DNA from 4 places in the Arthrobacter sp. Y3223065 genome. Region 2 is predicted to be linked to each of the others. Evidence: riboswitches for the same ligand, from Rfam matches in the RefSeq annotation. Region 2 holds a riboswitch; each other region holds the start of a gene.
What was found. Region 2 has a riboswitch for S-adenosylmethionine ahead of AC5RUK_RS04960 (flavin reductase family protein). Riboswitches for the same ligand answer to the same signal wherever they lie in the genome.
Positions count from the first base shown of each region.

Region 1: linked by a shared signal. The riboswitch ahead of AC5RUK_RS10580 (O-acetylhomoserine aminocarboxypropyltransferase/cysteine synthase family protein) and the one ahead of AC5RUK_RS04960 (flavin reductase family protein) in region 2 are both predicted to bind S-adenosylmethionine.
Region 3: linked by a shared signal. The riboswitch ahead of AC5RUK_RS10520 (acyl-CoA dehydrogenase family protein) and the one ahead of AC5RUK_RS04960 (flavin reductase family protein) in region 2 are both predicted to bind S-adenosylmethionine.
Region 4: linked by a shared signal. The riboswitch ahead of AC5RUK_RS10500 (methionine ABC transporter ATP-binding protein) and the one ahead of AC5RUK_RS04960 (flavin reductase family protein) in region 2 are both predicted to bind S-adenosylmethionine.

Region 1 is NZ_JBNHGC010000003.1:429,036-433,788, forward strand. It holds gene malQ (4-alpha-glucanotransferase) at 1-1,773, opposite strand, end outside; SAM riboswitch class I at 1,896-1,990, shown strand; gene AC5RUK_RS10580 (O-acetylhomoserine aminocarboxypropyltransferase/cysteine synthase family protein) at 2,085-3,560, shown strand; gene AC5RUK_RS10585 (CoA-binding protein) at 3,557-4,054, shown strand; gene AC5RUK_RS10590 (Ig-like domain-containing protein) at 4,321-4,753, shown strand, end outside.
Region 2 is NZ_JBNHGC010000002.1:17,842-22,594, reverse strand. It holds gene AC5RUK_RS04980 (amino acid ABC transporter permease) at 1-124, shown strand, start outside; gene AC5RUK_RS04975 (amino acid ABC transporter ATP-binding protein) at 111-917, shown strand; gene AC5RUK_RS04970 (hypothetical protein) at 1,071-1,283, shown strand; gene AC5RUK_RS04965 (prephenate dehydratase) at 1,370-2,239, shown strand; SAM riboswitch class IV at 2,343-2,457, shown strand; gene AC5RUK_RS04960 (flavin reductase family protein) at 2,510-3,016, shown strand; gene AC5RUK_RS04955 (aldo/keto reductase) at 3,050-4,111, opposite strand; gene AC5RUK_RS04950 (extracellular solute-binding protein) at 4,411-4,753, shown strand, end outside.
Region 3 is NZ_JBNHGC010000003.1:414,965-419,717, reverse strand. It holds gene AC5RUK_RS10530 (alpha/beta hydrolase) at 46-1,380, shown strand; gene AC5RUK_RS10525 (CoA-binding protein) at 1,514-1,930, shown strand; SAM riboswitch class IV at 2,082-2,196, shown strand; gene AC5RUK_RS10520 (acyl-CoA dehydrogenase family protein) at 2,271-3,509, shown strand; gene AC5RUK_RS10515 (acyl-CoA dehydrogenase family protein) at 3,656-4,753, shown strand, end outside.
Region 4 is NZ_JBNHGC010000003.1:408,027-412,779, reverse strand. It holds gene AC5RUK_RS10505 (LLM class flavin-dependent oxidoreductase) at 1-1,093, shown strand, start outside; SAM riboswitch class I at 1,173-1,264, shown strand; gene AC5RUK_RS10500 (methionine ABC transporter ATP-binding protein) at 1,378-2,436, shown strand; gene AC5RUK_RS10495 (methionine ABC transporter permease) at 2,433-3,125, shown strand; gene AC5RUK_RS10490 (MetQ/NlpA family ABC transporter substrate-binding protein) at 3,152-4,072, shown strand; gene AC5RUK_RS10485 (DUF1206 domain-containing protein) at 4,214-4,753, opposite strand, start outside.

The DNA of each region.
Region 1 (4,753 bases), on a different contig from region 2:
CTCCTCCACCGGCCGGTTCAGCAGGCCCAGGGATTCGCGCAGATCCACGTGCTCACCGGCGAGGTAGCCGGCGGTGGGCGGCAGGTCGTGGGTGGTGACGCTCGTGAGGCAGGAGCGGCGGTACCCCTCCGGCGGGCGGGGGCTGCCGCCGTCGTACTCGAACCACAGGATGGAGGTGCCCAGGATGCCGCGCTCCGCCAGGTAGTCCTGCACCCCCGGCTCGAAGACCCCGAGGTCCTCGCCGATCACGACGACGCCGGCCCGTTCCGCTTCCAAGGCGAGGATGCCGATCAAGGCCTCGTGATCGTAATACACGTAGGCGCCTTCGCCGGGAGGGCCGCCGACGGGGATCCACCACAGCCGGAACAGGCCGAGGATATGGTCCACCCGGATGCCGCCGGCGTGCCGCAGAATGGTCCGCAGCATGTCCCGGTAGGCGGCATAGCCGGATTCCGCCAAGCGGCGCGGGTGCCACGGCGGCTGGGACCAGTTCTGGCCCTGCTGGTTGAACATGTCCGGCGGCGCGCCCACCGAGATTCCGGGGGCCAGGACGTCGTGCAACGTCCAGGCATCGGCGCCGGTCGGATGGACGCCGACCGCGAGGTCATGCATTACCCCGATGTTCATTCCCGCTTCGACGGCGCGGCGTTGCGCCGCCTCGAGTTGCTCGTCGCACAGCCACTGCAGCCACTGGTGGAACTCGATGCGGTCCTTCAGTGCGCTGCGCTGCGACTCGATGAACGCAGGATCCAACCACTCGGGAGCGCCTGGCGGAAGGGTTTCGGCGAGCGCGCACCACAGGGCAAAACGCTCCAGGCCCTCGCCCTCGTGACTGCGGAAGGCCTCGAAGCGCTGCTGCCGTTCGGCGGATCGGGGCACCGCAAAGACCGCTTCCAGGGCCTGCAGCTTGGCCGCAAAAATGGGGTCACGGTCCAGAATGCCGGTGTCCAGGTTTGCCTCGTGGAAGTTGTTGGCCAGCGGGATGTCCCGGGATTCCGGCACGTCCTCAATCCGCAGGTACAGCGGATTGACGAACCGGCGCGTTGCGGGCAGGTAGGGCGAGGGCTCCACCGGCGGCATGGGTTGTGCCGCGTGCAGCGGGTTGATCAGGACGAAGCCGGCGCCCTTGGCGGCAGCCGTCTCGGCGAGGCTGGCAAGGTCCGCGAGATCACCGATGCCCCAAGAGGACCGCGAGCGCACCGAGTACAGCTGTGCCATCAGGCCCCAGGTCCGGGGAAGCTTGTCGGCGGTGGTGAGCCGTCGCGGGGTGACCACCAGCGCGCACTGTGCCAAGCTGCCGGATGGTTCCGCGGCCGCGCCGGTTCGGGTCGCCGTCGCTTCCGACAGTTCCGCGACCTCCAGCGTGTGCCAGCCCAGCGGGAGGTCGGCCGGCACAACCGCCGCGAAACGTCCGCCCGGATCACCTTCGGCGCCAGACCTGCCGGACACCACCTCGACGTCGCGCGAAGACCCGTCCTCCAACAGGACCCTGGCCCGCGGGCGGAGGCCCGCGCCGACATTGACTGGAACCTCGGTGGCGGTGCCTTGGCGAAGGACGACGGCGGGCGGCAGCGTGCGCTGCAACGGCTCGAGCTCGGCAGCACGGAGGGATGCGGCGACATCGTCGTCGGTTGCGCAGGGGACGTCCAGCGCGGTGAGGACGGCAACCAGGGTTGCCGGTCCGACTTCTTTCTCGCCGCCGTCCCAACCGCGGAAGGTAGTGCCGACACCGTGTTCCTGTGCGAGGCGCTGCAACGCCGAGAGCTCAGCCATAGACCCAATCTACGGGAACTAGGCGGACCTTTGCCGGGAGGTCGGCGCAACCGGCAGGCTAGGCGGACGCAACGCGGCTCAACATTTTTTGGTGCCGCGGCGGTTGGTTGCGAGAATGGACGCGACCATCCCGAGCGGTTGAGAGATCTGGCTCTTTGACACCGCAGCAACCATCCGGACGCCACCGGAAAGGTGCTACCGCCAGAAGCGATGGAGAGAGCGCAAGCAATCTTTGATCCGGACGACGCCCGCGCGGCGCCGCCAGGACCGTCATTGTCCGGGAACCCAAGTTTTGAAGGAGCAACCGCCTGATGGCTGAACGCACATTCGGTTTCCGCACCCGTGCCCTGCACGCCGGCGGCACGCCCGACGCCGAGCACGGGGCGCGGGCCGTACCGATCTACCAGAGCACCTCGTTCGTGTTCAAAGACACCGACGACGCCGCCAACCTTTTCGCGCTGCAGAAGTACGGCAACATCTACTCCCGCATCGGCAACCCCACGGTCGCCGCGTTCGAGGAGCGCATCGCCTCGCTCGAGGGCGGCATCGGCGCGGTGGCCACGTCGTCGGGCATGGCCGCCGAGTTCATCACCTTCGCGGCCCTGGCCGGGGCGGGGGACCACATCGTGGCCTCGTCCAAGCTCTACGGCGGCACCATCACCCAGCTGGACGTGACGCTGCGCCGGTTCGGCGTGGAGACCACGTTCGTCGACTCCAACGACCCGGCCGACTTCGCCGCAGCCATCGGGGAGAACACCAAGGCCGTCTACACGGAGATCGTGGCCAACCCGTCCGGCGACATCGCTGACTTGGCGGGCCTGGCCGCGGTGGCGCACGACGCCGGGATCCCCCTGGTCGTGGACGCCACCTTGAGCACGCCCTACCTGATCCGCCCGATCGAGCACGGCGCGGACATCGTGATCCACTCGGCCACCAAGTTCCTCGGCGGCCACGGCACCACCCTGGGCGGCGTCGTCGTCGAATCCGGCCGTTTCAACTGGGGCAACGGCAAGTTCCCGCAGATGACCGAACCGGTGCCCAGCTACGGCAACGTGTCCTGGTGGGGCAACTTCGGCGAGTACGGCTTCCTCACCAAGCTCCGGTCCGAGCAGCTGCGCGACATCGGCCCGTCGCTCTCCGCGCAGTCCGCGTTCCAGCTGCTGCAGGGCGTGGAAACGCTGGCCCAGCGGATGGACGAACACCTGGCCAACGCCCGCACAGTGGCCGAGTGGCTGGATGCCGACGAGCGCGTCTCCTGGGTCAGCTACGCCGGCCTGCCCGCGCACCCGCATTACGAGCGGGGCCGGAAGTACCTGCCCAAGGGCGTGGGCTCCGTGTTCAGCTTCGGCGTCAAGGGCGGCCGCACCGCGGGCCAGAAGTTCATCGAATCGCTGCAGCTGGCCAGCCACCTGGCCAACATCGGCGACGCCCGCACCCTGGTGCTGCACCCGGGATCGACCACCCACCAGCAGCTCACCTCCGACCAGCTGGTGGCTGCCGGCGTGCCCGAGGACCTGATCCGCATCTCCGTGGGCCTGGAAGACGTGGACGATATTCTCTGGGACCTGGACCAGGCGCTGGCCGCCTCGCAGCAAGCACACGCCGAGCACGGCCCCAGCCGTGACCATGAGGACGACGCGTTCAACACCTCCGAGATCGCCTCGCCCAGCTATGCCGGCGAGTCCTGCACGATCCCGGCAGCGCGTGCCGCCCGGACAGAGCCCGGAACGCGCGTAGTCGAGTCCGTGGAAGAACTGATCGAAGCCGAAGAAGGAGCCGCCAAGTGACCGCGACACCAGAACGCACCTGGATCGGCCCGTCCGCGGCGGAGCGTCTGAACATCCTGCGCAACACCAAGTCCATCGCCATCGTCGGCGCTTCCGACAAGCCGAGCCGGGCCAGCTACTTCGTTTCGACATATCTGCTCTCCAGCTCGCCGTACAAGGTCTACTTCGTGAATCCGGTGGCCAAAGAAATCCTCGGCCAGCCGGTCTACAAGTCGCTGGCGGACCTGCCCGAGGTACCGGACCTGGTGGACGTGTTCCGCAAACACGACGACCTGCCCACGGTGCTGGAGGAAACCCTGGCCGTCGGCGCCAAGACCCTCTGGCTTCAGCTGGGTTCCTGGCACGAGGAGGTCGCGGCCAAGGCCGAGGCCGCCGGGCTGAACGTGGTGATGGACCGCTGCGTGAAGATCGAGCACGCCCGCTTCCACGGCGGGCTGCACCTGGCCGGCTTCGACACCGGCGTGATCTCCTCCAAGCGGCAGCTGACCGCCTAGGCTCCCCGGAGCGGCTTCGCCGAACGGCTCAGCCACCCTGCACTAACGACGGCGGAGGGCCGGCATGGCCTGCCCCGGCGGCCTTGCCGGACGCGCCGGCCGCGAAAAGCCCGCCCCTTGTCCCCGTCCTCCCACGTGGATGGCCCGGAGCATGGGGCGGGTTTTTTCCTGCCCGCAAGTAGCCAGAAGGAGCCTCCAAGGATTTCCCCAAGGTCCTCATCGGATGCTGTGGCCAGCCACACATCACACGACTAGGGGGAGTCACCGTGTTTACTGCACCAACCGATCCACAACCGAGGAGGGGCACCGAACGTGCCCACAAGGGGAAGCCATCCTTCCCCCAAAAAGTTACGGCAGGGCTCGCCGCGCTGGTGTTGGGCGCGGGCGTACTGCCCTCCGCCCTCGCCCCCGCGGCGATGGCAGCGCCGGTAGGCCAGGGCCTGACCCTCAATGCCGGGGACATGAGGTTCATCCTGAAGCAGATCAAGATCGCGGAGAACCACGCCACCAAGGAAGACGCCGACGGCAAGCCCGTGCCGGGCCAGCCGCTCCTCGGCCCCGGCCCCAACCAGATAGCCAATCCGCTGCTGCCCTACGGGCTGCGCACCGTGGACGGGTCCGATAACAACCTGGTCCCCAACCAAGGGCACTTCGGCGCCGCCAGCCTGCCCTTCCCGCGACTGGCAGAACCGGAATGGC
Region 2 (4,753 bases):
GTTCAGCCAGGAGTTCATGCTGCTCTACATAGAGGCCGCGGTTGTCTACTGGGTGTTCTGCCTGGTCCTGTCAGCCGGGCAGTCCCGACTGGAGAAGAGGTTGGAACGCTATGTCGCCCACTGACGTCCCTGCCGCCCCCGCGCCGCAGCCCGGCGCCGCAGCCGGGCCCGTGCTCTCCGTGGAGGGGCTGCGCAAGTCCTTCGGCAGCAACCAGGTGCTCAAGTCCATCGACCTGTCCGTCCAGACGGGCGGGGTGCTGGCCCTGATCGGACCCTCCGGATCGGGCAAAACCACCGTGCTGCGGTGCCTGAACGGCTTGGAAACCCCCGACGGCGGCAGGGTCGCCTTTTCCGGCGGCCCAGCCGTGGACTTCGGTTCGCCGGTGAACCGGAAACAGATTGCCGCCCTGCGTGACCGCAGCGCCATGGTGTTCCAGCACTACAACCTGTTTCCGCACATGACCGTGCTGCAGAACATCATCGAGGGCCCGGTCCAGGTCCAGAAGCGGCCCAAGGCCGAAGCCGTGCGCGAGGCCAGGTCGTTGCTGGACCGCGTCGGGCTGTCCGGCAAGGAAGACCAGTACCCGCATCAGCTCTCCGGCGGGCAGCAGCAGCGGGTCGGCATTGTCCGGGCCCTGGCGCTCAAACCCTCGCTGCTGTTGTTCGACGAACCCACGTCGGCGCTGGATCCCGAGCTGGTGGGCGATGTGCTGCACGTCATCAAGGAACTGGCCGACGAAGGCTGGACCATGGCCCTGGTGACCCACGAGCTGGCCTTCGCCCGTGAGGTGGCCAGCGAAGTGGTGTTCATGGACGGCGGCGTGGTGGTGGAACGCGGGCACCCCGAACAGGTGCTGCGCGAACCGAAGGAAGAGCGCACCCGGCAGTTCGTCCACCGGCTGCTGAACCCGTTCTAACGCCACGCCCCATCCAAAATTCATCTGATGTCCATTGGGATGGCAGAATGTAAACTTCCATGCACCGTTCCGCATGGCAGGCTCGTTCCGGCCGGAAGCTTCCAACCCGCGTTTTCTCCTCTGCGGAAACCTCCGGCCACGAAAGGCAGAACCATGGCCACTTCCTTGGCTACCAAGTCCTTGACGGCACAGACGGCTTCCGAGGCGCACGATCTTCTCAATGCCGCGGTCGAAGAGTTGCAAGAGATCGCGGCCCTCGACGGCGACTGCGGCATCTTGGTCACGCGCACCGGCCCCGGACAGTTCACCGTGGAGTTGAGCGACGACGTGCCCTACGGCATCACCCAGGAATCCCATCTGTACTAAGCCGCTGGCGGGCCGGCCTTGTTTTGTGACGCCGGCAGGACCTCCGAAATGAAGCAACGGCCGGCCCCGGTGGGATAATTTCGCCCATGGCTCCAGCAATTGCGTACCAAGGTGAACCCGGCTCGAACTCCCATATGGCCTGCCTGGAAGTGCGCCCCGGTTGGGAAGCGGTGCCCTGTGCCAGCTTCGAGGACGCCTTCGCCGCCGTCACGGGCGGCGAGGCGGAACTGGCCATGATTCCCATCGACAATTCGATCGCCGGCCGGGTGGCGGACATCCACGCGCTGTTGCCCAAGACCACCCTGCAGATCGTCGAAGAGTTTTTCCTGCCCATCCGCTTCAGCCTGCTGGGCATACGCGGGGCCACGGTGGAGCAGGCCCGCGAAGTGCACAGCCACATCCACGCGCTGGGCCAGTGCCGTAAACTCATCCGCCGGCTCGGCCTGATTCCGGTGATCGCCGGCGACACCGCCGGCTCCGCACGCGAGGTCGCGGAGTGGAACGACCCGACCAAGGTCTCGCTGGCGCCGCCGATGGCCGCCGAGCTCTACGGCCTGGAAGTGTTCGCGGAAAAGGTCGAAGACGATCCGACGAACACCACCCGGTTCGTGGTGCTGGCCGACCGCCGGCCGGTCCCGTCCCGCGAGGAGCTGCCCGGTCCGGCCGTGACCAGCTTCGTCTTCCGGGTGCGGAACGTGCCGTCGGCGCTGTACAAGGCGCTGGGCGGATTCGCCACCAACGGCATCAACATGACCCGGCTGGAGAGCTACATGGTGGGCGGCGAGTTTGCCGCCACCATGTTCATGGTGGACGTCGAAGGCCACCCGGACGACCAGGCCATGGTCCACGCCTTCGAGGAACTGGACTTCTTCACCACGGAGATCCGCCTTCTGGGCGTCTATCCGGCGCATCCGTTCCGCCAACAGACCGTGCGCCCGGACGGCGTCGCCCGGTAGCAGTGGGGCAACAGCCGTCGGGCAGCCTCGAGTAAACCGCGGCATTTGACGAACTGTTACCGGCGTTTGACCCAGGCCCTTCCCCGCTCTTAGCGTGGAGACGAATCAAGAGCGCCAACTACACAGCCCTGGCTGGTTGGCCGGCAACCCTCTACCGTAGCGGGGTGCTCCAGGTGATGATTCGGCCCGCCGGGTATGTCGGCAGGCAAGTACGCGTATCCTCCCGCAGCAGCTCGGCAGCAGCGGATGCGCCCAAGCCCCAAGGACGCCATGTCGCTACACAATGACCTGACACCAAACACGTTGCGCTCCGCCTTCGGCCGCTTCCCCTCAGGAATCGCGGCGCTATGCGCGATCGTCGACGGCGAGCCCCAGGGCATCGTCGCCTCCTCGTTCACCGTCGGCGTCTCCCTCGAGCCGCCGCTGGTGATGTTCGCCGTGCAAAACACCTCCCGGACCTGGCCGGTGGTCCGCCGGGCCGACCGGATCGGCGTCTCGGTGCTCGGCACCGGGCACGACGGCGTCTGCCGCCAGATCGCGTCCAAGAACGGTGACCGCTTTGCCGGCCTCGGCCTGCACGGCACAGACGACGGCGCGCTGTTCCTGCACGACGCGGCGCTGTGGCTGGACTGCTCGGTGCACCAGGAGGTCCCGGCCGGGGACCACCACGTCGTGCTGCTGCAGGTGCACGGCCTGTCCACGCACGACGGCACCCACGAGCCCCTGGTCTTCCACGATTCCGGGTTCCGCCGGCTGGAACAGCCGGCCTTCGTCTAGGACGAACGTTACCGCGACGGCGGCAGCGGCCAGCTAGGGCAGAGGCCTGCCTCGGGCAGCCACCCACAGGGAGTACCACTCCTGGCGGGTCATCGCCGTTCCGACCGCCTCCGCCTGGGCACAGGCCCGGATCCGGTCCGGGCTGCTGGTACCGACGACCGGCCGGATGCCTGAGGGATGCCGCAGCAGCCAGCCCAGCACCACGGCTTCCGGCGGGCAGCCCTTGTCCCGGGCAAGTTCCGTGACCAGGGCAGTGGCCGAATGATCCGCCGGGAGTGAGGCGTCCGCCCGTGAGGAAGCATCCGTTGTCGCAGCCCCCTCTGCCGCCCGGACGTGATTCTGCGCGATCCCGTCGGCGGGCGTTCCCGCGCCGGCCGCCGCCCCGGCCAGGCCTGCCGCACGCCCGCTGTAGCGGCCCTGGGCCAGCGCGCCCCAGGCCTGCAGTTCCACCCCGTTGGCGGCGCAGTATTCCAAGGTGCCGTGCGGGAAGTTGGTGCCCGTCCCGTCCGGGTGGTTCACCAGCACGCCGGACTCCAGCCAGTCGCGTCGGTACAGGCTCATTTCCAGCTGGTTTACCGCCAGCGGCTCATCCAGCGCCGACTGCAGCCAGCGCATCTGGTCGCCGGACATGTTCGAGACACCAAGACGGCGGACCTTCCCGGCCATCCGGAGCTCGTTGAACGCCGCGGCGATCTCTTCGGCCGGCGCCAGCGGATCCGGCCGGTGGATCAGCAGCGTGTCCAGGTGATCGGTGTGCAGCCGGCGCAGGCTTTCGTCGGTGCGGGCCAGGATGGCTTCGCGCGAGGAGTCGTATTGCCCGACCAGGCCGGGTATCGGCAGCCGGATACCGTATTTGCCCTGCAACCTGATCGAATCGCGCAGCTCGGGACGTTCCGCCAGCACCCGCCCGAACGCAGCCTCGGCCTTGCCGTGGGCGTAGATGTCGGCGTGGTCGAACGTCGTGATCCCTGCCTCCAGTGCCGCAGCGACGGCCGCGTGCGCGGCCGCAACGTCAGCCGCTTCCAGCGGCCCGCTCCCCCAGCCGCCGCCCAAACCCATGCACCCGAAAATGAGCCGGGATCCGGCGTCGTCCATTGGTAGTTCCCCCTTCGCTGGGCAGGTTCCCAGCGTACGACGGCGGTGCCCCGGAAGCAGCGGGAGGGTGCCGCCACACGTTGCCCGTGCCCCAGGAGCATTCCGATCTGGACGAAGCAACGGCGCCTACCAATGCGCCGTACCCACCCCGAACCGCCTTGCGAGGCTGTCTCCTACGAGGGATGCGCGGTGCCGATGACCTGATCGTTTCGTTCCAAATTGTTTAATGTGCTCCTTCGGGTTAGGTTAGCCTCACCTTTTTACACGCGGCCTCGCCGCTTCCTCCAGGAGTACCTTTTATGCACCGACCCAAGCTTCTTGCTGGCTGCGTCGCCTTCGCCGTGCCCATGTTGGCCATCTCCGGCTGCGGCGTATTGGGAATAGGTAAAGCGCCCGCCGATCTGCAGATCTATTCCGCGCGGCACTATGACCTGGAGGGGGCTTTCGCCCAGTTCACCGATGAAACCGGAATCTCCGTTGAGTTCATCACCGGTGACGACGCGGAGCTGCTTGAGCGGGTTAAGGCTGAGGGAAGCGATACCCCGGCTGACGTGTTCATGACCGTGGACGCCGGAAACCTCTGGAATGCAGCGCGTCAGGACGTGCTGGCGCCGATCCGCTCGGAAAAGCTGGAGGAGGCGG
Region 3 (4,753 bases), on a different contig from region 2:
CGAACGGCCAAGACACGAGCAATAAACGACCCGAAGGGAGGCGCAGTGGCGGCGATAGTGGTGGAGAACAAGGAGGAGGTTCTGCTGGAGTTGGACCGGTTTGAAAAGGTTGCGGGGCTGCTCGGCGACCAAAGTTTCCCGCTGTCTGCGGTGACCTCAGTCCGGGTGCTCGCGGACGCGTTCGACGGCGTCCGCGGCCTGCGGGCTCCCGGGCTTGCAATCCCGAGACGGACTCGGGTGGGAACGTGGCGCGGCCGAGGCAAGACCCTCGCCGTCGCCCGCCGCGGCACCCCGGCAGTGCAGCTTGACCTGGACGGGCAAAAGTACGCCCGAGTCGTTGTGTCGCTTCCCGATGCGGAGGACGTTGCGGCCCGAATCCGTGCCGCCGCCGGCCTGCCCGCCGGGCAATCGGTCACGGAAGAAGAGGTCCGCTTCCCCTCCGGGACCGTGCAGTTGGCGGGAACCTGGGCCGAGCCGGCAGGAACGGTCCGTGCCGTGGCGCTGATCCTGCCCGGTTCGGGACCGATCGACCGCAATGCCAACCATAAACGGATGCCGTTGGGCATCAGCCGTGACCTGGCAAACGCGCTGGCCAACCACGGGATCGCTTCGCTGCGCTACGACAAGCGCGGCACCGGCGCCTCGGATGGAACCTTCTGGACGGCCGGTTTCCGTCAGAACAGCGACGACGCCGCTGCCGCCCTGCGATGGATGGTCACGCAAAAGACAGGGGACCTGCCGGTGTTCCTGGTCGGCCACAGCGAAGGCAGCTACCACGCAGCGGCCGTGGCGGCAGATCCCGGCACGCGGGTGGACGGTGCGGTGCTGCTTTCGGCCTCGGCACAGACCGGCTTTGAGACAGGCAGGTGGCAGACAGCCCAGATCAGCGACTCGCTGCCCGCATTCCCGCGCTTGCTGCTGAAGCTCTTCCGCCAGGACCTGGTCAAGATCCAGGCGAAGTCGGTGGAAAAACTTCGGACCACCACCGAGGACGTGGTGCGCATGCAGGGCCGTAAAATCAACGCGCTCTGGCATCGCGAGTTCATTGACTTCGACCCCGTTCCGTACCTGGGGCGCTTGCAGCTGCCGGTGCTGGCCATCACGGGTGCCAAGGACGTGCAGGTGGACCCGGCAGACCTGGACATCATCGCGGCCACCGTTCCCGGCCCGGTGACCACGCGGAAGATCGACGACCTGTCGCATCTGCTGCGCCGCGACCCGAAGGCTCCGACCCTCTCCGACTACAAGCGCCAGATCCGCGAGCCTGTGGACGCCGAGCTGCTGGAGCTGGTGGGACGTTGGATCTCCGAGCAGGCCGGCACCGCTTCCGGGGCGTCCGGCGCGGCCGGAACTTCTGCCCCCGGGCAGCTGGCTCGTTAGTCACTGAGTGCACGGAGGGCCCCAGAGCTGCCGGATGGCCTTGGAGCCGCCCGAGATGGGGTTATCTGCCTCTCGGTGAGGCGGCAGTGCGCGGGCGGTTCCGGTGCAGAAGAGTCGCGGGTAGGGTCGAGCCATGGCACACCAGAATGACCCTGAAGTCGTCCGGCGGCTGCTGGAAACCCCTGGCCGCTGGGCCGTCGTCGGCCTATCCACGAACCCGCACCGGGTGGCCATGCGCATCTCCCGGTACCTGATGGACCAACTGGACATGGAAGTCATTCCCGTCAACCTGAAAGGCGACGACGTCCTGGGCCTGACCGGTTACCAAAAGCTCGCGGACATTCCCGGCGAGATCGACGTGGTGGACTGCTTCGTGAACTCGCAGAAGGTCGGACCGGTGGTGGACCAGGCCATCGAAGTCGGTGCCAAAGCGGTGTGGCTCCAGCTGGGCGTGGTCGACGAAGCCGCCGCGGACCGGGCCAAGGCGGCCGGCCTGGACGTAGTCATGGATACCTGCCCGGCAATAGAGGCCCCGCGCTTCGGCCTCTAGCCCGCGGCGTCCGTCCGGCAGCCCTCAACATTCCGCCCGCCGGGCATCGCCGCCGTCACATGATGAGGCGCCCGTAACATTACGCCCCGGGACGTCACGGCCTGTCACGTGCTTCCCGGCGCCGGATCGGACCCGGCATACTCAACTCCGAGATCAAGAGTCCCAACGACAAGCTCTGGCTGGTTGGGCGGCAACCCTCTCCCGTAGCGGGGTGCCCCAGATGAGGATCCGGCCGCGCACAACACCGTGCCCGGCAAGTACGGCCCCCGCCAAGCTGCGTCCCCAACCGTGATGGTTGCTGCGCCGCCGGCAGGCGGGAGCCCCGCCTTGAGGAGCGAACATGACCGCCGTCGTGACAGAAATCAACCCGCAAACCGACCGATCTCCGTGGGCCGGGCAGGCTACCGCCGAAGAACTGGCCCACTGGCAGCAGATAGCCGAAGGCGTTGCCGCCGCACTGGCGCCGGACGTGCTGGAGCGCGACCGCCGCAATGCCGAACCGCACGCCGAGGTGGAGCTGCTGCGCAACTCCGGGCTGCTCAACCTGATCATCCCGGCCGAATGGGGCGGCGAGGGCGGGCACTGGGAAAGCGCGCTGCACGCCGTGCGCATCCTTGCCCGCACCGACGCGTCGATCGCGCAAATTCTCGGCTACCACTACGCGAACCTGGGCGCCGTCGTCTTCTATGGTGATGTGCAGATCCAGGAACGCCTGCTCCGCCGCTCCGCGCTGGGCCGCTGGTCCTGGGGTGACTCCGTGAACCCCGTGGACCCGAATCTGGAACTGATTCCCGACGGCGACGGCTACCGGCTGAATGGCATCAAGCACTTCTCCGCCGGCGCTTCCGTCGGTGACGCCATCCTGGTCAACGCCGTGATCGCGGCCGGACCGGAGCAGGGCAAGTTCCTGGCCCTCGCGCTGGAGCATGACCGGACGGGGATCGGATACCTCGGGGACTGGGATGCGCTCGGCCAGCGCCTCTCGGCCAGTGGTTCGGTGAAGTACGACGGCGTGCAGGTCACCGCCGCGGACATCATCGGCGAGGTAGGGGACGAGCCTTTCTCCACACTCGTCACCCCGTACATCCAGCTGGCCTTCGGCAACCTCTACCTGGGCATCGCGCAGGGGGCGCTGGACCGCGGACGCCGGATCACGCTGGCGCGCAGGAACTCCTGGTTCCTCAGCACGAAGGAGACCTATGCCCAGGATCCGCTGACCCAGCGGGTCTACGGCGAGCTGGCTTCGCGGGTTGCCGCGGTGGAAGCCCTGGCAGATCGGACGAATGCAAGGTTCGACGCGGTCATCGCCGTCGGCGCGCAGCTGACCGCGGAATCCCGGGCGGACATCGCGATCAAGATCGCGCGGCTCAAGGTCGTGTCCACCGAGGTGGGTGTCGACGTGGCGAACCGTATCTTCGAGACTACCGGCTCGTCCTCCGCGAAATCCGAGGTTGGGCTGGACATTTTCTGGCGCAACATCCGCACGCACACGCTGCACGACCCGGTCGACTACAAGAAGGTCGAGGTCGGCGCCAACTACCTGCTCGGCGACGTCCAGCCGATTTCGCTCTACACCTGAGCCGCGCCTAACGCTGCCATTCCGTTACTGCCCGCTTACGGCGGGCCCATCACGATTGCCCGCCGACCGCGGGCCCGATCACGATTGCCCGCCGACCGCAGGCCCCATCACTCCGCCCTCGTGACAGAACCTCCAGGAGAACCAGCATGACTGAAACTATTGACGACATCGCCACGGCCTTCGACGCCGCAGCCGCCAAGTACCGTCCGATCTTCGCGCGCATCGCCGCCGGGGCGTTGAGCCGCGAGCTCACCCGGGAGCTGCCGTATGAACAGATCGGCTGGCTGAAGGAAGCCGGCTTCGGCGCCGCCCGGATTCCGGCCGAGTTCGGAGGCGACGGGCTGGACTGGGAAGAGTTCACCCAACTCCTGATCGAGCTGGGCACCGCAGACAGCAATATTCCGCAGGCGCTGCGATCGCACATTGCCTTGGTGGAGGAGAACCTATACCACCACGGCCGCACCTCGGACCGAAGCGCCTGGCTGCGGCGCTTCGCCTCCGGCGAGCTGGCCGGCAACGCCTGGACCGAACCGGGTGCCGGCGGAACCGCCACCGTGCTGTCCGAGTCCGGCGGCAGGCTGCTGCTGAACGGCCGCAAGTTCTACACCACCGGCACCATCTTCGCCGACTGGATCGATGTCACCGCCAAGCGCCAGGACGGCTCCGATGTCTCGGTGATCATCTCCACCAAGACGCCGGGCGTGGAAACCTTTGACGACTGGGACGGTTTCGGCCAGCGGCTGACCGGCAGCGGCACCACCGTATTTACCGACGCGGTTGTGGATCCGGCTAACGTTTCAGCCTTCGCCGACCGCTTCCCATACCAGACGGCGCTCTACCAGCACATCCTGCTGGTCACCCTGGCCGGCATCGCCCGGGCCGCCATCGCCGACGCCGCGGACAACGTGCGGGACCGCACGCGGGTGTTCGGCCACGGAAACGCCCCGCTGGTCCGGCACGACGCGCAAGTCCTGCAAGTGGTCGGCGAAATCAGCGCCAAATCCTACGCCGCGACGGCGACGACCCTGAGTGTGGCCCGCAGCCTGGACAGGGCTTTCGAGGCTCGGCGCCTGGATGCCGACGCCGAAAAGTCGGCCAACATCGACGTCGAACTGGAATCGGGCCGGGCGCAGATAGTGCTCAGCGCCCTGGTTCCGGACGCCGCGGGCGCCCTCTTCAACGCGCTCGGTGCTTCCTCCACCAGCACGGACAAGGCGCTGGACCGGCACTGGCGCAACGCCCGC
Region 4 (4,753 bases), on a different contig from region 2:
CGGCTTCGGCGTCACCGCCGGCACCGCCTACGAGCACCCGTACCCGTTCGCCCGCCGCCTGGCCACGCTGGACCACCTGACCAACGGGCGGGTCGGCTGGAACGTGGTCACCGGTTACCTGCCCTCGGCGGCGCGCAACATGGGCCAGGAAGACCAGTTGGAGCACGACGAGCGCTACAACCACGCGGACGAATACCTCGAGGTCATCTACAAGCTGCTCGAGGGCTCATGGGAGGACGACGCCGTGGTCAAGGACGCCGAGACCGGCGTCTTCACCGACCCGGCCAAGGTCCACGAGATCCGGCACGAGGGCAAGTACTTCAAGGTTCCCGGCATCGCGATCACCGAGCCGAGCCCGCAGCGCACCCCGGTCATCTTCCAGGCCGGGGCCTCCAAGCGCGGCACCGAGTTCGCCGCCGGGAACGCCGAGGCGGTGTTCGTGACCTGCCCGACCAAGGAGATGCTCGCGGCGTCGGTGAAGAAGATCCGCGACGCCGTGGAAGCGGCGGGCCGCGACCGCTACGACGTGCGCATCTACGCGATGCAGACCGTGGTGACCGGACCGGACACCGCCACCGCGCAGGCCAAATTCGAGGACTACAAGTCCTACGCGGACATCAACGGCGCGCTGGCGCTGATCTCCGGCTGGATGGGCGTTGACCTCTCCACCTACGGCCCGGACGACGTGATCGGCGGGAACGTGAAGTCCAATGCCATCCAGTCCTCGGTGGAAACCTTCCAGAAGGCTTCCGGCGACAGCGGCAAGCCGTGGACCATCCGCCAGCTGGCCGAATGGGTCGGCGTCGGCGGCTTCGGCCCGATCACCGTCGGCTCCGGCGCGGAGGTGGCCGCCAAGCTGGTGGAGTGGGTCGACGAGACCGACGTGGACGGGTTCAACCTGGCCTACGCCATCACCCCGGGCACCTTCGAGGACATCGTGGAATACGTCGTGCCGGAACTGCAGAAGCTGGGCGCCTACCCAACGGAGTACGCGCCGGGGACCCTGCGCAACAAGCTCTTCGGCCGCGGCGACAAGCTGCCGGAGAACCACCGCGCCGCCGGCTTCCGCCTGCAGAACGCGCTGGTCGACTAAGCGTAGGCAGCAGCAGAACCAGCTAAACAACGACGCCGGTGCGCCGCCCTTAAGGGCGGGCGGGCACCGCCGTCGGCAAGAACCATCCAGAGCGGCCGAGAGATCTGGCTCGATGACGCCGCAGCAACCTCGGCAACTGCCGCACGGTGCTAACGCCAGAACCGATGGAGAACCCGGGCCGGGCCGGAACCGGCCGCACCATGCCTGCGCGCCGTGATCGGCTGTGCCCGGGGCTCCCTGACCTTCAGGAGCAGCATGAAAAGCTATGCCGCGGGCGGCCCGCAATGATTGAAATCCGCAATCTGCACAAGAGCTACGACACACGACACGGGACGGTCGAGGTGCTCAAGGGCATCGACCTGACCATCGAGCAGGGGGCGATCACCGCCGTCGTCGGCCCTTCCGGCGCCGGCAAGACTACCCTCTCCCACTGCATTTCCCTGTTGGAGAAACCGACTTCCGGCCAGGTGCTGGTGGACGGACGCGACCTCTCCGCCCTGTCCGGGCAGGCATTGCGCGGCGAACGCCGCGCCATCGGCACGATCTTCCAACACTCGGCCCTGCTGCGCCGGATGACGGTGGCCGAGAACGTGGCGCTGCCGCTGCGCAACCTCGGCGTGGTGCCCGCTCAGATGGAGGACCGCGTGGCCGAACTGCTGGACCGGGTGGGCCTGCTGCACAAGGCCAACGCCTACCCCGGCCAACTGTCCGGCGGCCAAAAGCAACGGGTCGGCATCGCCCGGGCGCTGGCACTTCGTCCCCGGATTTTGCTCTCCGACGAATCGACGTCGGGCCTGGATCCGGAGTCCACCCAGCAGATCTTGGACCTGCTGGACGACGTGCGCACCGAACTGGGGTTGTCGGTCATCCTGATCACCCATGAGATGGACGTGGTGCGCCGCGTCGCCGACCAGGTGGCCGTGCTCTCCGGCGGCCGCGTCGCCGAATACGGGCCGATCGGCGCCCTAGTGGCCGATCCGGCCTCCGCCGCCGGCCGCCAACTGCTGCCAATCCGCGCCCTCCCGCTGCCAGCCTCCTTCGAGTACGCGCTGTCCGTCTCGTACCGGCACGGGCCGGTGGACCCGGAGTGGATGACCCGCCTGTCCACCGGCTTGGACGTGAGCGTGGCGCTGCTCGGCGGTTCGGTGGAAGCCCATGGCGAAGCGGTGCTGGGCCGCTTCGAAATCGGTCTCGCCGGCCGCCCGGAGGCCGAGGTCCGCGCCTACTTGGCCGGACTGGGCCTTACCGCAGAGGCACGCCACCGTGCCGATACCGCGGCGGAAACGCCGCCGACGGACGCGGACGAATATGCAAGGAACGAGAAAATCGAGGTGCGCGCATGAGGCCCGCAGAAACCGCCGCCGTCGGGCTGGACACGCCCTGGGCGGACCTGCCCGCGCTGCTGCTGCCGGCCTACGGCGAGACCTGGGCGATGGTCGGCATCGTTATGGTCATGGTGATCCTGGTCGGCGGCGCCACCGGCGTGCTGCTGTACAACACGGACAGCCGCGGTCTGTTCCCCCGGCCGCGCCTGCACGGAACGCTCAGCTGGCTCGTCAACATGGGCCGCTCGCTCCCGTTCCTGGTGCTGATGGCCGCCATCATCCCGCTGACCAAGTGGGTAACCGGAACGACCATCGGCATCGCGGCAGCCGTGGTCCCGATGACACTGGCCGGCATTCCGTTCTTCGCCCGGCTGGTGCAGAACGCACTCAACGATCTGCCGCGCGAGAACATGGCCGTCGGGCTGGTCACAGGCAGTTCCACCGGGCAGATCATCCGGCAGACGCAGCTGCGCGAGGCCCTGCCGGGCCTTACTTCGGCGGTCACGCTCAACACCATTTCGATGATCGAATACTCGGCCATTGCCGGGACCATCGGCGCCGGCGGCATCGGCTATCTGGCCGTCACCTACGGCTACCAACGGTTCGACACCCACGTCATGGCGGCCACCATCGTTGTCCTGATCATCACGGTGCAGCTGGTGCAGTTTGCCGGCGACCGGATCTCCCGCGCGCTGCTGCGCCCCTAGCCACTGATCAACAGGAGCATCACATCATGAGCACCCCTTCCGCCGGGTCCGGCCACGACCATGGCTTCACCCTGCGCAAACAGACCACAGCCCTGCCGTGGAGCATTGCCGCCTTTGCCGCCGTCGTCGCACTGGTCCTGGGGCTGCTGCTGGTGCAGCAGCAGTCCCGGCCGGCTGTCGCGGCATCCGGCAGCGAGGTCACCTCGCCGCTGAAAGTCCACTTTGAACCGGCGATGGCGGGGGAGGAGAAGATCCTGAAGTTCGTCGCCGAGGAAATCGCCCCCGACTACGGCGTTCAGATCGAGGCTGTGGGCCTGCAGGATCCGGTCCAGGCCAACCGCGCGGTGGCCGATGGGCAGTTCCACGCCACCATCTTCGAGCACCAGTGGTACATGCAGCAGCCCGCCGACGCCAACGGGTTGGAACTGACGCCGACGGTGGAGCTGTACCAGTGGGGCTTCGGCCTCTACTCAACCCGCTACGGCTCGGTGGAAAACCTGCCGCGCGGAGCCGTGCTGCTGCTGCCCAACGACTCCGCCAACCAGGGCCAGGCGCTGTGGCTGCTGCAGCGCGAGGGACTGCTGGAGCTGGATCCGGCGGTGGAGCCGCGAACAGCAAAGATCCGCGACGTTACCGGCAACCCGCGCGGCTTCGAGCTGAAGGAAGCCGACCTGCTGGCGATGCCGCGGATGCTCGACTCAGTCGATGCCGCGATCGGCTACGTCTCCCAGTTCGACGCTGGCAAGATCGGCCGCGACAAGGGCATCCTGTTCCCTGCCGCCCCGAAGACATTCGCCTCCCGCCTGGTGATCGGCACCCAGTTCAAGGACAGCGCGGAGAGCAAGAAACTGATCGAGATCTTCTCGGATCCGCGGCTCGAGGAGTACCTGCACACCACGGAGGATCCGCTGGTCAAGGACGTGCTGACGCCGGTCTCCACCGAGTAGGGCCGATGCGGGCACTGGGACGGCGGCCGGCCATCCCAGTGCCGCACAACGAGCCACCGCCGCTGCCGCCGCCAGCGCTGCCACCGCCGGCGCCGCTGAACAACGGTCGGCGATCCGGTCACGCGAGAGGCCCCGGGCGCGCTACATCTTGGCGTAGCGTGCCCGGGCGCCCATGTACAGGCCGTAACAAATCAGGCCAACGGCGACGAGGGCGAGGGCGGCCGGGCCAAAGGCCTGGTCGCGCAGCGCCTTGAGCGCCCCGTCCAGCCCCTTGACCTCCTGCGGGTCGTGCTGCACCGCGGCCACCGCCAGCAGCAGCCCCAACACGAACAGTGCCAGCCCCTTGCCCACATAGCCCACGACGCCGAGCCACGTCACGGCGGTGCCGGTGCTGCCGCGGGGGAGCCTTTTAAGGTCGCTCAGGAACTTCTTCTTCAGGCCCTTGAACACGTAGAAGACGCCGGCGCCCATGATGACAGCGCCAATCAGGAACAGGACAACGACACCGCCGGGCCATTGCATCAGCCGGGTGCTGGCATCCTGGGAGCTCTGGCTGCTGTCGGCGCCGGAGCCCAGCGCGAAGCTGCCGAACGACACCGCCACCACCGTGTAAGCGATGGCCAGTCCCACGCACTTGGCCCGGTAGCCCCATTTCTTCTTAGCCTGGCGGCCGCGTCCGCC